Regions from separate parts of the Lentibacillus cibarius genome, predicted to be linked through region 1. Evidence: predicted binding sites of a transcription regulator. Region 1 holds the regulator's gene; the other holds the start of a gene.
What was found. The regulator Rex, encoded in region 1, represses fermentation and respiration genes when NADH is low (regulators of the CRP and FNR family bind a similar motif). The targets are predictions, from matches to a motif close to TTGTGAAATATTTCACAA.
Positions count from the first base shown of each region.

Region 2: the regulator Rex is predicted to act here: its motif matches at 3,085-3,102, upstream of FFL34_RS14115 (DUF2249 domain-containing protein).

Region 1 is NZ_VCIA01000001.1:2,265,706-2,273,396, forward strand. It holds gene tsaD (tRNA (adenosine(37)-N6)-threonylcarbamoyltransferase complex transferase subunit TsaD) at 1-905, shown strand, start outside; gene FFL34_RS11090 (ABC transporter ATP-binding protein) at 1,176-3,095, opposite strand; gene moaC (cyclic pyranopterin monophosphate synthase MoaC) at 3,236-3,730, shown strand; gene FFL34_RS11100 (redox-sensing transcriptional repressor Rex) at 3,733-4,371, shown strand; gene FFL34_RS11105 (YdiK family protein) at 4,419-4,616, opposite strand; gene FFL34_RS11110 (CPBP family intramembrane glutamic endopeptidase) at 4,681-5,388, opposite strand; gene groES (co-chaperone GroES) at 5,649-5,933, shown strand; gene groL (chaperonin GroEL) at 5,986-7,617, shown strand.
Region 2 is NZ_VCIA01000001.1:2,873,092-2,880,782, reverse strand. It holds gene FFL34_RS14130 (DUF2249 domain-containing protein) at 1-138, opposite strand, end outside; gene FFL34_RS14125 (ISLre2 family transposase) at 581-1,930, shown strand; gene FFL34_RS14120 (Crp/Fnr family transcriptional regulator) at 2,184-2,876, shown strand; gene FFL34_RS14115 (DUF2249 domain-containing protein) at 3,167-3,418, shown strand; gene FFL34_RS14110 (DUF2249 domain-containing protein) at 3,415-3,630, shown strand; gene FFL34_RS14105 (hypothetical protein) at 3,632-4,876, shown strand; gene FFL34_RS14100 (metal-sulfur cluster assembly factor) at 4,898-5,200, shown strand; gene moaD (molybdopterin converting factor subunit 1) at 5,338-5,571, opposite strand; gene FFL34_RS14090 (molybdenum cofactor biosynthesis protein MoaE) at 5,564-6,040, opposite strand; gene mobB (molybdopterin-guanine dinucleotide biosynthesis protein B) at 6,037-6,537, opposite strand; gene FFL34_RS14080 (metal-sulfur cluster assembly factor) at 6,753-7,064, opposite strand; gene FFL34_RS14075 (alpha/beta fold hydrolase) at 7,210-7,691, opposite strand, start outside.

The sequences.
Region 1 (7,691 bases):
AAATTGATAGTCATAAACGCTTCGGTGGTGTAGTACCTGAAATTGCGTCAAGGCATCATGTTGAGCAAATGACGATCGTTCTTGAGGAAGCGTTCAAACAGGCTGACATGACATGGGAGAAAATAGATGCAGTTGCTGTTACAGAAGGCCCGGGCCTCGTCGGAGCATTATTGGTGGGGGTTAATGCTGCTAAAGCGCTGGCGTTTGCCAAACAAAAGCCGTTGATTGGTGTGCATCATATTGCTGGCCATATCTATGCGAATCGATTTGTTTCGGAATTTGAATTTCCGCTGCTCGCATTGATCGTCTCCGGCGGTCATACAGAACTAGTTCTAATGAAAGAACACGGCAAGTATGAACTGATTGGTGAGACACGTGATGATGCGGCAGGGGAGGCGTATGATAAAGTAGCCCGTATGTTGGAACTGCCATACCCAGGCGGTCCGCAAATTGACAAGCTCGCTAGTAAAGGTGAAGCATCCATTGCTTTTCCACGTGCCTGGCTGGGAGAGGATAGCTATGACTTTAGCTTCAGTGGCTTAAAGTCATCAGTTATCAACACGATCCACAACACCACCCAACGCGGGGAGGATATCAACAAAGAAGCGATCGCTGCCAGTTTTCAGGCAAGTGTTGTCGATGTGTTAACGGCCAAAACGTGGAAGGCTGCACAGGCCTATCGTGCCAAACAGGTAATTGTAGCTGGCGGTGTTGCAGCAAATAAAGGACTCCGTGATTCGCTGACTGCTAAATTCAGTGGGTCAGGTATTCCACTTTTGATACCGCCGTTAAATCTTTGTACAGATAATGCTGCGATGATTGCCGCAGCTGGATTTGTAAATTTTGAACATGGCAAACGGTCTGGCTGGGATTTGAATGCTAATCCATCATTACCGTTAAAGTGAAATGTCCACAGCGTCCTTGAAGGGCCTGTGGATATTTTTTGCGAAAGCATATTAATTGGGATGTGTGTATGTGGATGGATTGTGTGGATAAGTCCGTGTTTTTCTGTGGATAATGTGGGTAACTAAAAAAAACACTGCTAAATAAGTTACCTCATATACGTTAACTTGTGGATAACCTGTGCATTGCTATTTTTGAGCGGTCTTCATCACCTGTTGATATAGTGGGAAAATATAAAAAACCCGCATGATTTAGCATCACACGGGCTACCTTTAATCCTCCTCTTGCAGTTCGGTCCACTCTTCCATTAACGAGTCAATTTTTTGTTTCAGCTGATTGGTTTCTTCCGTTAGTTCAAGTGCTTTTTCATGATCTTCATAGATGTCTGGTTCGGCCATTTTCTGTTCAAGGGCAGTCAATTCCGTTTCGTGCTGTTCAATGACCGCTTCCAGTTCTTCAATGCGGCGTTGGATCTTCCGCCTCTCCCGCTGCTGCTGCTTGTTTTCATGGAATGTCGTCTTTCGATTTCCTTGTTGCACAGAAGATTCCTCTATCTCCGTTAACCTCTTGATCTCTGCCTCTTCTTGTTTTTTCTCCATGTAGTAGTCGTAATCACCTAAGTAAATGGTTGCCCCTGTATGTTGCATTTCTACTACTTTATCGGCCAGCCTGTTAATGAAGTACCGATCGTGGGAAACGAATAGAATCGTTCCGGGAAAGTCCATTAAGGCACCCTCAAGCACTTCTTTACTGTCAATGTCCAGATGGTTGGTTGGCTCATCGAGAATGAGGAAGTTGGCATTTTGCATCATGAGTTTCGCTAGTGATAAGCGGGCCTTTTCGCCACCGCTAAGCGAATGGACAGGTATCAGGACATCTTCACCCGAAAATAAAAAATTCCCTAAAACGGTACGGATATCCTTCTCATCGGTGTCCGGGTATTCATCCCATAGTTCGTCCAGCACCGTTTTGGAAAGGGTTAGTTGCTGCTGTTCCTGATCATAATAGCCAATCTCTACATTGGTGCCGAGATTGATAGTGCCTGCAGAAGGCTGAACTTGTCCGGTTATCGTTTTTAGTAACGTTGTTTTACCGACACCATTCGGGCCAGTTAACGCAATGCGCTCACCGCGGTTAGCATGAATCGTGACGTTTTGAAACACTGGATCATTCTCATATTGAAAGCTGAGCTGATCAATCTTCAATACATCATTTCCACTTGTTCGGTTGATCCGGAAAGTGAAAGAGGCCGACTTTTCGTCCCCTTTAGGCTTGTCTATACGTTCCATCCTTTCCAGCTGTTTCCGGCGGCTTTGGGCACGCTTTGTTGTCGATGCACGGACAATGTTCTTCTGAATGAAATCTTCCATCTTTTTAATTTCGTTCTGCTGTTTTTCATACTCCTTTAGTTCCTGTTCGTAATCGAGTGCACGCTGGTTTAAGTAATGGCTGTAGTTCCCGTTATATTTTTTTGATCGATTCCGGGAGATTTCATAAACCACAGCTGCCGTTTTATCAAGGAAATACCGATCGTGTGATACAATGACGATTGCTCCGGGATAGCTTCCTAAATATTGCTCCAGCCATGTCATGGTATCAATGTCCAGATGGTTGGTCGGCTCGTCTAATATTAGCAGATCAGGCCTTTTAAGCAGTAGCTGCCCGAGAGCGAGCCGAGCTTTTTGTCCACCGCTCAGTTCATTAACCGGTGTATCATATGGAATGTCACCGAAATTCAAGCCTGTCAAAACTGCTTTAATATTTGCCTCATATTCGTATCCGCCGTCCTCCTCGAACTTTTGCTGCTTTTTGTCGTAATCTGCGAGCAGCTGTTCATAATTCGTATCTGACAGAGAAGCCGTCTGTTGCATTTTTCGCTCCATTTGTCTTAAATCCTCTTGCTGCTTTAACAAATGATCGAAAACCTCCAACATTTTATCCCAAATCGTTTTATGGGATTCAAGGCTGGTGTGCTGCGTCAAATAGCCAATGGTAAGATTTTTCGGTTTGAATAGCTCGCCACTATCATGGGAAAATTCCCCCGCCATTATTTTTAGTAAGGTTGATTTACCGGCACCGTTTCTCCCAACAATAGCAATCCGGTCATTTTCTTTAATCTCCAATTTTATATTCGCTAAAATTTCATCAGCCCCAAATGATTTGGAAACATCATTAAGCTGCATTAGTATCATGATTTTTCACCTCATTCATCATGTGTCTATCGTATCATGAATTGACTGGGTAATCATCATGTGAAATTCATCACGACTTTTTTGTGTTTTTTTGTTAGAATGGATAAAGGATTACTTACAAATTAGATGGAGTTGAGCAAATGTCTGAATTCACACATTTTAACGAACAGGGCAGGGCAAGAATGGTCGATATTAGTGAAAAGAAGGAAACAGAACGAACGGCTACTGCTGTCTCAAGTATCCAATTAACAAAAGAAATATATGAAAAGATAAATGCGGGAACAATGAAAAAAGGAGATGTATTGGCTGTCGCTCAGGTAGCGGGAATTATGGCAGCCAAACAGACGTCTGACTGGATTCCGATGTGTCACCCGCTGCAATTGAAGGGAACGGACATTACGTTTGACTGGAAAATAAAAGATGGCGTTTATGAACTGCAAATCGCAGCATCCGTTAAAACAAAAGGTTCAACCGGTGTAGAAATGGAAGCTTTAACAGCAGCGTCAGCGACAGCGCTTACAGTTTACGATATGTGTAAAGCACTTGATAAAGGAATGATTATCGGTCAGACGTATCTTGTTACCAAAACCGGCGGAAAATCAGGTGAATATCATCGGGACAACAAGGGGGACTGACAGTGGATAATAGTAAAATACCGCAAGCGACTGCTAAACGACTACCACTTTATTACCGGTTTTTGAATAATCTCAACCATCAGGGAAAGAAACGTGTATCTTCAAAAGAGTTGAGTGATGCAGTTAAAGTGGATTCCGCGACGATTCGTAGGGACTTTTCCTACTTTGGTGCATTGGGAAAAAAAGGGTATGGCTATAATGTGGAATATTTGCTTGGCTTTTTCCGGAAAACACTGGATCAGGATGAACTGACCAACGTCGCTCTTATTGGGGTAGGAAACCTCGGAACGGCTTTTTTGCATTACAACTTTATGAAAAATAACAATACAAGAATCATGATGGCATTTGACGCGGATCCGAATAAAACGGGTACAAACAGTGACGGTGTACCGATTTATCATATCGATGATCTTGAAGAAAAAATGGGAGATGTACGAGTAGCGATTTTGACCGTTCCCTCTAATGCGGCGCAAGAAATCACAAATAGGCTGGTGGAATTTGGAATAGACGGAATTCTTAATTTTACGCCCGCAAGAATAACAGTCCCATCCGATGTTCGTGTTCATCATATCGATTTAGCAATTGAACTACAGGCACTCGTTTATTTTCTGAAGCATTATCCATTAGCTGAGGATGAATAAAAAGCCGATACTGAAGTATAAAAAAGAAGCAGTGCAACCGTTTAGCACTACTTCTTTTTCCTTTTTATTTTGAGATGGATAATCATCATCCGGATTCCGACACCAATGTCAAGTGTTGCAATAATTGCAAGTATAATCGTCGGAAAGTTCCAGACTGATCCGTCCGTAATGCGTACGGCAATGCTAACGAACAGTGCTCCTACAAGAAAATATATCATTGCCATCGATTTCGGTGTCATTCGCATAATAATTATTACCCCTTAGAAATGATAAGTCTCAGCTAAAAAGAATGCATGTAATAGCCGGGTTTTATGGTGTCAGTGCCATCACAATAGTCTCCAGTTGCTTTTGCAAATCTTCCAGATCCAATGCAAGCGATAAAATTACGGATATGGAATTTAAGCTCATATGAACAATGATAGGCACGATAATACGCTTCGTTTTCACATAAAGAAATGCAAATACAAAGCCCATGGAAGCGTAGACAAGCGTATGCTCAGGTTCTCTATGAATAATGGCGAAGATTAACGCCGACAGTGCCGCTGCAATAAAAAAGTTCGTCCGCTTGTAAAGTTCTCCAAAGATAATCTTCCGGAAAATAATCTCTTCTAATATTGGTGCTATAATAGCTGTAACGATGACAAAAATAGGTGCCACTCGGGTAATGTCCATAATCATTTGGGTGTTTTCCGATTCTGGTTTCACACCTAAAAAAACTTTTTCAATACGCGAAGCAATGCCATTAGCAAGATATGCCATGAAAAGTCCGGCAATAGCCCATAGAATAATTTCCCCCGTTGATAGTCCGGAATCTGCTTGGTTCCGGGTCATTTGCATATCCGGGCGCATGAGCCACAAGACAACGACCAGGCCGGCTATAAAACTGAATACGGACCAATAAATCGAGGCTTCCGTGATTCCTAACGGTGTTAATACGTACAGAAGTGGTGCAAATGCTAACACGGAAAATTGCATAATTATATACGTCAAAATCACATACCAATACCGTCTTGCCAAGATAAAACGACTCCTTTATTTTTTTATTTCTACAGTATATGCTTCAACTCAATTCTTCTATTATAAAAACAGTATTAACTATTTTATCATAATTTCCAAATACCTTATAATAGAATGGCAAGCGTGATGTACTTGAAAATTTTTTAAGAGACAATGCTTGCATTTTTTAGTTGAATTTTATAATATAATAATTGGACTTAGCACTCACTACATTCGAGTGCTAATAAAAAAACTGAAAAGGAATTAAGGAGGTTGTCGGCATGATTAAACCACTAGGGGATCGAGTTGTCATCGAGCTTGTGGAACAGGAGGAAACAACCAAAAGCGGTATCGTCCTTCCTGATTCAGCACAGGAAAAACCGCAAGAAGGAACTGTTGTAGCGGTTGGTTCCGGCCGTACAGCAGACAATGGAGAAAAAATGGCACTTGAAGTCAACGAGGGTGACCGTATCATTTACTCCAAATTTGCCGGAACAGAAGTGAATTACGACGGCAAAGAATACTTAATTATGCGTGAAAGCGACATCCTGGCAGTTATCAGCTAACCACCGGAATGTCAGCAAATAACATATAACAAACTGAGGAGGGCGATTAATCATGGCAAAAGAACTTAAATTTAGTGAAGACGCTCGTCGTGCGATGCTGCGCGGTGTGGACACACTTGCAGACGCCGTTAAAGTCACATTGGGACCAAAAGGCCGCAATGTTGTACTTGATAAAAAATTCGGTTCACCATTGATTACAAATGATGGTGTCACGATTGCTAAAGAAATTGAACTGGAAGACCATTTTGAAAACATGGGTGCACAGCTCGTATCTGAAGTTGCATCCAAAACAAACGATATTGCCGGTGATGGTACAACAACAGCTACGGTTCTTGCGCAGGCGATGATCCGTGAAGGACTGAAAAACGTTGCATCCGGTGCTAATCCGGTAGGTATCCGTCGCGGTATTGAAAAAGCAGTTGAAGTAGCTGTTAACGAACTGAAAGGCATTTCTAACCCAATCGAAGGCAAAGACTCTATTTCCCAAGTTGCTTCTATTTCTTCTGACGACGATGAAGTCGGCAACCTGATTGCTGAAGCGATGGAGCGCGTTGGTAATGACGGGGTTATCACAATTGAAGAGTCTAAAGGCTTCAATACGGAACTGGAAGTAGTCGAAGGTATGCAGTTTGATCGTGGCTATGCCTCCCCATACATGGTAACGGACCAGGATAAAATGGAAGCTGAACTGGAAGATCCGTACGTGCTGATCACTGATAAAAAGATTGGCAATATCCAGGAAGTGCTTCCAGTACTGGAACAAGTTGTTCAGCAAAGCAAGCCTATCCTAATTATTGCTGAAGACGTGGAAGGAGAAGCACTAGCTACACTTGTTGTGAACAAATTGCGCGGTACATTTAATGCTGTTGCCGTTAAAGCACCAGGATTCGGTGACCGTCGTAAGGCAATGCTTGAAGACATTGCTACACTGACAGGTGCTGAGGTTATCACTGAAGACCTTGGACTTGATTTGAAGAGCGCAACAATCGATCAGCTTGGCCGTGCTAACAAGATTGTTGTTACCAAAGACAATACAACAATCGTTGAAGGTGCCGGTGATCCGGAAGCTATTTCCCAGCGCGTATCCCAAGTCCGTGCACAAGCAGAGGAAACAACTTCCGAATTCGATAAAGAGAAACTGCAAGAACGTCTTGCGAAAATGGCAGGCGGCGTAGCAGTTATCAAAGTTGGCGCAGCAACTGAAACTGAGTTGAAAGAACGTAAACTCCGCATCGAGGACGCCTTGAACTCTACACGTGCAGCTGTGGAAGAAGGAATTGTTTCCGGCGGTGGAACAGCATTTATCAACGCACTTAGCAAGATTGGTGAACTATCACTTAAAGATGATGAGGCAACAGGTGCAAACATCGTACTTCGCGCACTTGAAGAGCCAATTCGCCAAATTGCACACAACGCCGGACTTGAAGGATCCATCGTTGTCGAGCGGCTCAAAGGCGAAGAAGTTGGCACTGGATTCAACGCAGCTAACGGCGAATGGGTAAACATGGTTGAGGCTGGTATTGTTGACCCAACTAAAGTTACTCGTTCTGCACTGCAAAACGCAGCATCCGTCGCTGCTATGTTCTTGACAACCGAAGCAGTCGTTGCTGACCATCCTGAAGAAAGCGATGGCGGCGGTGCCCCTGACATGGGCGGCATGGGCGGTATGGGTGGCATGATGTAAATCATCGCCCGTAAACCTTGATTTGAGAGTGTTTATAAGAGGTTTTAAGCCTTTGTAACATTAAAAATGTCACA
Region 2 (7,691 bases), 610 kb from region 1:
ATGAAGCGGTTTCGGGTCATGGTCATTCGATAGTTCCATAAACTCTCCGGAATTCAACCCATCGAACACTTCAAAGATTTTCGGATGTCTATTACGCGGGTCAATTTCAGGTGCATGTATTTTAGCTGTGAATTGCATTTCTTTCATTGTCAATCCCTCCATCTTTTTGTTGAGCAACTCCATGTTATAATGTGATAACCATTAAAGAAGTGATTGGCGACATCAATTGCTTATGATATTTATCACTGAACAAAAGGCAAAAATGCCCCGGTTAGCGAAGGCCATGCCCGCGGAAAGCGTGTCACCTTTCATGAAGGACAACGGTAGCATGAATGAAAACATAACGTCCATGTTTTACTTGCCTACATCGAATGATGAAATCGACTCACGTTAGTTAGAGTAAAATGTTTATGGGAGAACATATACCTCATCTTTGGTGTTGAAGTCGGAAGACTTCTACGCCAAAGATGAGGCCAGCAAGCGAAGCGCGGTAGTTTAAAGGGTGTTTTACATGAAAAAGAGGACCTTTTCTTGTATAGTTAAGTCTGCTACAACAACAACTATAGAAAGAGGTCCTCTAATGAAAGATATCATATCTGCGCTTACAATGAAAGAATTAGAACAAATTACATACCGTGCATTGCAGGAAAGTTTTTCTCAGGTGATGGCACAGACGTTACAGGAAATAGATGAGGCGATTGCTTCAGAAAGGGATAAGCAACGATTTTATTTGAAGGATAAAAGAACATTAAAGTTTGAGTCCGTCTTTGGGCAGGTGGAACTGAAAAGAAATTATTATCAAGATAAAGAGACGGGAAAGTATGTCTATTTATTGGATCAGTATTTAGCTTTTGACGGCACAAAGGGAATGAGTCCGGTGGTGCAAGATTTGGCTATTGAACTGGCTGTAACAGGCGTTTCCTATCGACAGGCTGGGAAGGCAATGGAGAAGCTTTTGGGCTACCCTGTCATCAGTCATGAAGGTATACGCCAGCAGCTTTTGAATACGGAGGTTGTGCCGGAAGAGTCAGTGCCACTCGAACAGGATGTTGTATTCGTGGAGGTGGACGGGCTTTATACGAAAAGCCAAGAGAAAAAGAAAAAAGGCAAGGAAATTAAGATTGCCAGTGTGCATCAGGGCTGGGAAATGAATGGTAAACGAGCAAAGCTGATAGAGAAGCGACATTTCATTCATGAAGGAAATCTGCCGTTCTGGGAAGAATTTGAGCAGTATCTAATGGCTACTTACGAGTATGATCCGACCAGGCACCACCTCGTTATTAATGGGGATGGAGCGAAGTGGATCACATCCTGCCGGGATCATTTCCAGCATAATGCGACCTTTGTCATCGACCGTTTTCATGTTGCCCGGGATGTGCAGCGTTTGTTTCGGGGTCATTCAAGATACCGCTCCATCCGAAAGAAACTAGCAAGCTATGACTGGGAAGGTTTCATGGTGGAATTAAACAGTGCGGTGGGTACGCTTGAAAATGAAAAGAAGGAAGAACGGCTGGAAGAGTTAATTGCCCAGCTTTCCCAATATCCAGAGGCACTGGGAGATTACCGTGAAAAACTAAAAGAGAGGGGCATAGATACAACAGGATTCCGCCCGATGGGGAGTGCAGAGGGAACGATGAGTGTGTTCGCTAGAAGGCTCAAAAACGGGCGTAGTTGGAGTGATAAAGGGCTTGATAAATTCATCGATATCATGGTTGCCCTCAAAGATAATCTGAAGATAAAAACGCTGCAGGGGATACTTGAACAGACGCAGGAATTAATACAGGAAAGCAAAGAAGAAAAGCCGCCTAAACACTTTGTAGAAAAGCTAAAAGAAAGTGCTGCAGAAGCAACACGCAACAATCTGGGTTATCTGAGGCAGGCTATCGGGAAACCAATTACAGACGCATTAAAAGGATTACGGGGAATTTGAAAAAGTAAAAAAGCACCAACTGATTAAAATGATATAAACATGAAACCGTTACCAAAAGTTGACTAAAACAATACAAAAAAGGGACTTGAAAAAAATCTCCCACAAGTACTTGACTCAATCCTCACGTTATAAAAATTTCACATTTAAAGCAGGAAGTGATATATTGTAAGGTACGAAAAAAAGTTGATTGAACATATTAATGTTAACATACAGCCTTTTACCACAAGCTGTTATAAAGGAGAGTTTACGCGGATTGAATATAGCTACTATACAAGAACTGCTGCAACGATTCCCTTTATTCAAGGATCTGACGGACGATGAAATGCAGTCAATTGTTGATTTGGCTAAACATCGTATGTACCGTCATGGTACCCATATATTTATGCAAGGCGACCCCTTGACAAACGTTTACTTCATCCATAAGGGAAAGGTAAAGATTTATAAAACGGATTTCCATGGCAAAGAACAGATTGTCAACGTATTGCAGCCCGGCGATATGTTTCCGCACCAAGGATTTTTTAGACAGGATGACTGTCCGGCACATGCCGAAGTGCTGGAGGATGCGATTTTAATTTACATTCCCATCACTTCATTTGAAAATTTCCTGATTACACATCCGGAAAGCAGTATTAAATTATTTCGGGTACTTGGAGACATCATTGTTGATTTGCAAGGCCGGTTAGAAGAAAAAATTCTTCATAACACTTATGAGCAAATTATCATGCTTCTATTGCGATTAGCTAAAAGTTACGGGAAAGAAACAAAGGATGGCCAGGTTAAGCTAACTACCCAATTTACAAACAGAGAACTCGCCAACATGATTGGTTCAAGTCGAGAAACGGTCAGCCGCACCCTGACCCAGCTAAAAAAGCAGAAGTTGCTCTCATCCGATAATAACGGTGCCATTGTACTCGATACCGAAGCATTGGAAGACGAATTATTTTAATGAAACAGATCATCCAAAAGAGGTGATCTGTTTTTTCATTTTAAGAGGTTTTTAACTTTGAATCGAAAAAATATAATCGACATGTTCAACCGTGTCAAGCTACCAGTGGACCTCCCATTAGTAGTTCGCCGTCTCCGGTTACTTTTTCATTCCATTCCAACGACCTCAAATCACAACCCTTCATGACAAAATTGTTACGCCAGCCGAAATGTGACACACATCACTACTTCCTATACTGAAAATCATTATCATTGAAACAAACGAACTTCTACTACAGATGGGGTGATGTGATGGATAACCAAGAGAACATGGTGGAACTGGATGTTCGCCAAGACTTGGCCATGAAAAAAGAACCGTTCGACAAAATTATGGGAACGGTGAAAAGTTTAAACAATGGTGAAGGATTTATCCTCCACGCACCATTCAATCCGCTCCCCTTACACAAAATATTAAAACGGCGCGGATTCACCTACGAAACGGAAAAGATAGAAAAAAAGCATTGGAAAGTAATCTACATTAAACAAGAAGGTGACGCAAAATGATCATTGACAATCGCGGACTCGAACCGCCACAGCCGATGATGCGCACGCTAAAAGCACTCGATAAACTGAATGATGGAGCGTCACTATCCATCATCAATGATCGCCGCCCACTATTTTTATACGAGGAACTAGATGACCGCGGCTATGCGCATGAAACAGAAGCACAAGATGATGGCAGCTTTAAAATTACGATAACGAAGTCTGGTAATTAATATGGTTGGTGGGAGTTTACAGTCTAATACGAATATAAAGTTGCCACTGGCGTTTATTCTTTATGCGCTAGCAGCATTTGTTGTTGCACAGATTGTCCTTTTAATAAACAGTGACTTACTAACCATGGGACAATTTCGCATACCGGATATCTGGATGGGTGCCCACTTCCTGCTTTTAGGCTATGCCGTCATGATTGCGATGGGCGCGATGTATCAGCTTGTTCCAGTAGCATTGTTGACACCCATCTGGAATCAGACATTCGGGTTTATCCAACTTATCGTTACCGCAGTTGGTATTACAGCCTTTTCCATACTGCTTGGATTGGCTCCCAATAAGGCATTATACGGTGGAATGATTGCCGTAATCGGGGTTCTCATGTTCATCATACAAATGGTCAAAACCATCAACAAACAGGAACAGAAAAACATGATGACTGCTTTCATTCTAGGTGCTATTATTTTCCTGTCTCTGACAATCGTGGCCGGATTTTTACTAGCATGGAACCTGTCCATTGGCGGGATTGCCAGCCATGGGTCCATTTTGTCATCACACATCACATTTGGTGTAGCCGGCTGGTTTTCACTGCTGATTTTTGGTTTTTCCTATAAACTTGTACCCATGTTCAGTCTGTCACACGGGTATTCGATGAAATGGGCCAAACCCGCATTCTTCACTTACATGACTGGGCTTGTTATCCTTATTGCTTCATTTTGGGCAAAAGTTGCCACACTTGAAACAATTGGATGGATTGGTATGTTAGGCGGATTCTTTTTCTTCGTTCTCGATATTAGAGAAATACTTACCAAACGAATGAAAAAAAAGCTAGACAAACCCTTTTCTTTTTCATTGGTTGCCATAATGAACGGTCTCGGTGTTCATGTGCTTGCCTTTGCATTCAGCGTTTTCGGCATTCACAACATCACCGTCTGGGGATGGCTCATTTTCCTATATGTTATGGGATGGATTGTATTTAGCATTCTCGGCTATTTATATAAAATTGTTCCCTTTCTATGGTGGACGTATAAATACGCAAACAAGATCGGCCAAGAAAAAGTTCCGACGTTAAAAGAAATGATTGATGAAAAGACAAGTGTCATCTTGTTTACACTTTTCATTATTAGTACAGCAGGTCTTACGGTAAGCGGACTTCTGCAAATCAATATAACTGTTTTCCTGTTTCAGGGATTACTTACATTAACATCCCTATTGTATGTATTGTCCATTATTCGTGTTTTAACGAAATAACAGTGAGAGGAGACTACCAATATGTCACTTGAAAACAAAGTTGGTGCAGCATTATTTGAAGTAATTGACCCGGAGCTGGGTATCAACATTATGGACCTTGGACTTGTATACGGGATAGCTGTCGATGTGGAGGACAATGTGAATATTGTCATGACACTGACCACACCAGGCTGCCCGATGCATGACAGCATTAAAGCTGGTGTTGAACGTCGCATCAGCCAAATTGACGGTATTGGTGATATTAACATTGACCTTGTCTGGGAGCCGGCGTGGACGCCAGCCAAAATGAGTGAGCGTGCCCAAGAGATGTTAGGTTTTGCTTAGAGCTGCTGGGCACAAAAGAGTGAAGTCCGGGGAAGATGCACTTTTCCCCGGACTTCACTTTACAAAAAGCTATTGAATCATACAAATAACTAAAAACCGCCTGGCTGAATGGATAGCCAAACGGTAAGGGAACAACATCATCCACCGCTCACCGGCGGAATAAACGCGACGACATCTCCACGCTTTAACAGCGTATCATCTTGGGAATACTCTTCGTTAACAGCAACCATAGCATGATCAAGATTATTGAGTTCATACGATGACAACAATTTTGTTTTCAATTCACTCACGGATAATCCATCTGCTTCCACGCTTACCTTTTCACTGCCGGCAGCTTCCCTCAAATCAGCAAAAAACAGAACATTAATCATCACGCATCTCCTCCTCGGAAGGAATTTTCTTATCATACGATTTGTTTTCTTTCTGATCGCCTATCCATTTTGTGCCATCTTCCCAATGTTCTTTTTTCCAAATGGGTACAATTTCTTTTATTCGCTCAATCGCATAACGGCTTGCTTCAAACGCATCAGCACGGTGCGGCGTTGATACAGCAATGACAACCGCAATGTCTGCTATTTCCAAACGCCCAATTCGGTGCACGATTGCGGTGTTGGCATCTCCCCATTTTTGTTCGATTTCCTCACCAATTTGCGCAAGTTTTTTCTCAGCCATCGGTACATAAGCCTGATACTCAAGATAAAGCGTTCGCTTGTCTTTGGTGAACTCGCGGACAGTGCCAATAAATGTATTCACAGCACCAGCTTCATTCCGGGCAACTTTTTTTATACAGTCATTCGGTTCAATCGGTGTTTCAGTAATCCAATAGTTTTTATCCATCATAAATCCCTTCTTATACGTTCAGCTAACGTTGGTACAAGCTCATACAAATTGTTCATGTCAAGCACAGGATAATCTTGATTAAATGTCATTTTTATATCCCATGTTCCTACTGCTATTATAGCCGATAGATTCTGTAAAAGCGAGCGATCTTCCTCACTTTTAAGGAGAACAATTTTCGGGTATGTTGCTGTTTTATAGCCTTCAACTAGCAATAGGTCAAGCTGAAATTGGCGATACGTCTGGATTAACTCATCCAGTTGCAGCGGTGCAGCTAATGTTAGCTGGGTAATATTCTCCCCTTGGACACCACTAATGACAGAGCCGGAACCCAAGTGGTCATGACTATCTGTTCCTTCAGTCATATCCGGTTCGCCACCATGACCATGATGCTTCAACGATCCGACTTTCCAGCCTTTGTCGGAAAAATACCGGATAAGTTCGTTCATAACAGTCGTCTTCCCCGAATTTTTATATCCGGCAATTTGACAAATCTTCATAAGATAACCTCTTCCTTATAACAAAAGCACAGACGATTTTGCAAGTTAAGGATGACAACGCCTGTGCTATTTTTCTCATACGTCAGAAAGTATAAATTTTGGAAACCTTATAAGAAGCTTCGGCACTTGCTATAAGGCGAGACAAATGCCGAGCTTTCTAATAAAAAAGGCCGATCCACTGTGACATGAATCAACCTTCCTTGGTTCTGCTTTCATCAGTCCGGAATGCCAAGTGCGATCTTCGCGTAACGTGACATTTTATCTTTACCCCATGGCGGGTCCCAGACGATATTGACATCGATTTCTTTAATCTCAGGAATATCTGAAAGCGAACGGCGAACGTCTTGCTCGATATGTCCAGCTAATGGACAGCCCATTGCGGTAAGTGTCATTGTAACAGTACACAGACCCTCATCATTCAAATCAACGTTGTAAATCAATCCGAGATTCACAATGTCAATTCCCAATTCGGGGTCAATGACATTTTCCAGGCCGCCGATAATATTTTCTTTCAGCGCCTCATCCATGAAAAACCCTCCTTCATTGTTCCTATATTTATTTAAACATAAAACAGATGCAATTTTAAATGATTTATATCACATATCGGATAATATGTAAGATATTCTTTGGTAGTTTCGGCTCGGGCCGCGCGAGTTGGGCTCGTCCTCTAGTTTATAAGTATTTTTCAAACCATTTTACTGTCTCTAATATAGCTTGGCGGCTTACTTTATGACCCCGGTTTGATTCCTTAATAAACCTTATTTTTTCCTTATCTGTATAATAGGTGCGTGCTTTATCATAAAATGTATACGAATGGTCGAACGGTACGACAGGATCATTGTCCCCATGCCAGAACAAAACGGGGCGTTCCTGCAATTCATCCATTTGTTTAGATAAATCGTAGTGCGACAATTGATCATAAAGCTCTACAATTTCGTCCTCAGTCACAGGGAGATTGCCCGCTGTTTTGAAACCGTCTACTAATGTTTTGGCATACGTTGTCATTTTTGGAGTGCCCATCAGGATGCCAGCCGCTTGAATCCATGGATATTGTGTCAGGGTTGCAGCGGCGGTAATGCCGCCCATGCTTGTCCCGGCTACACCAAATCGCCCATCCAGCAAAAGTCCTTGTTCAGCAAGCGCTTCTTTGATGT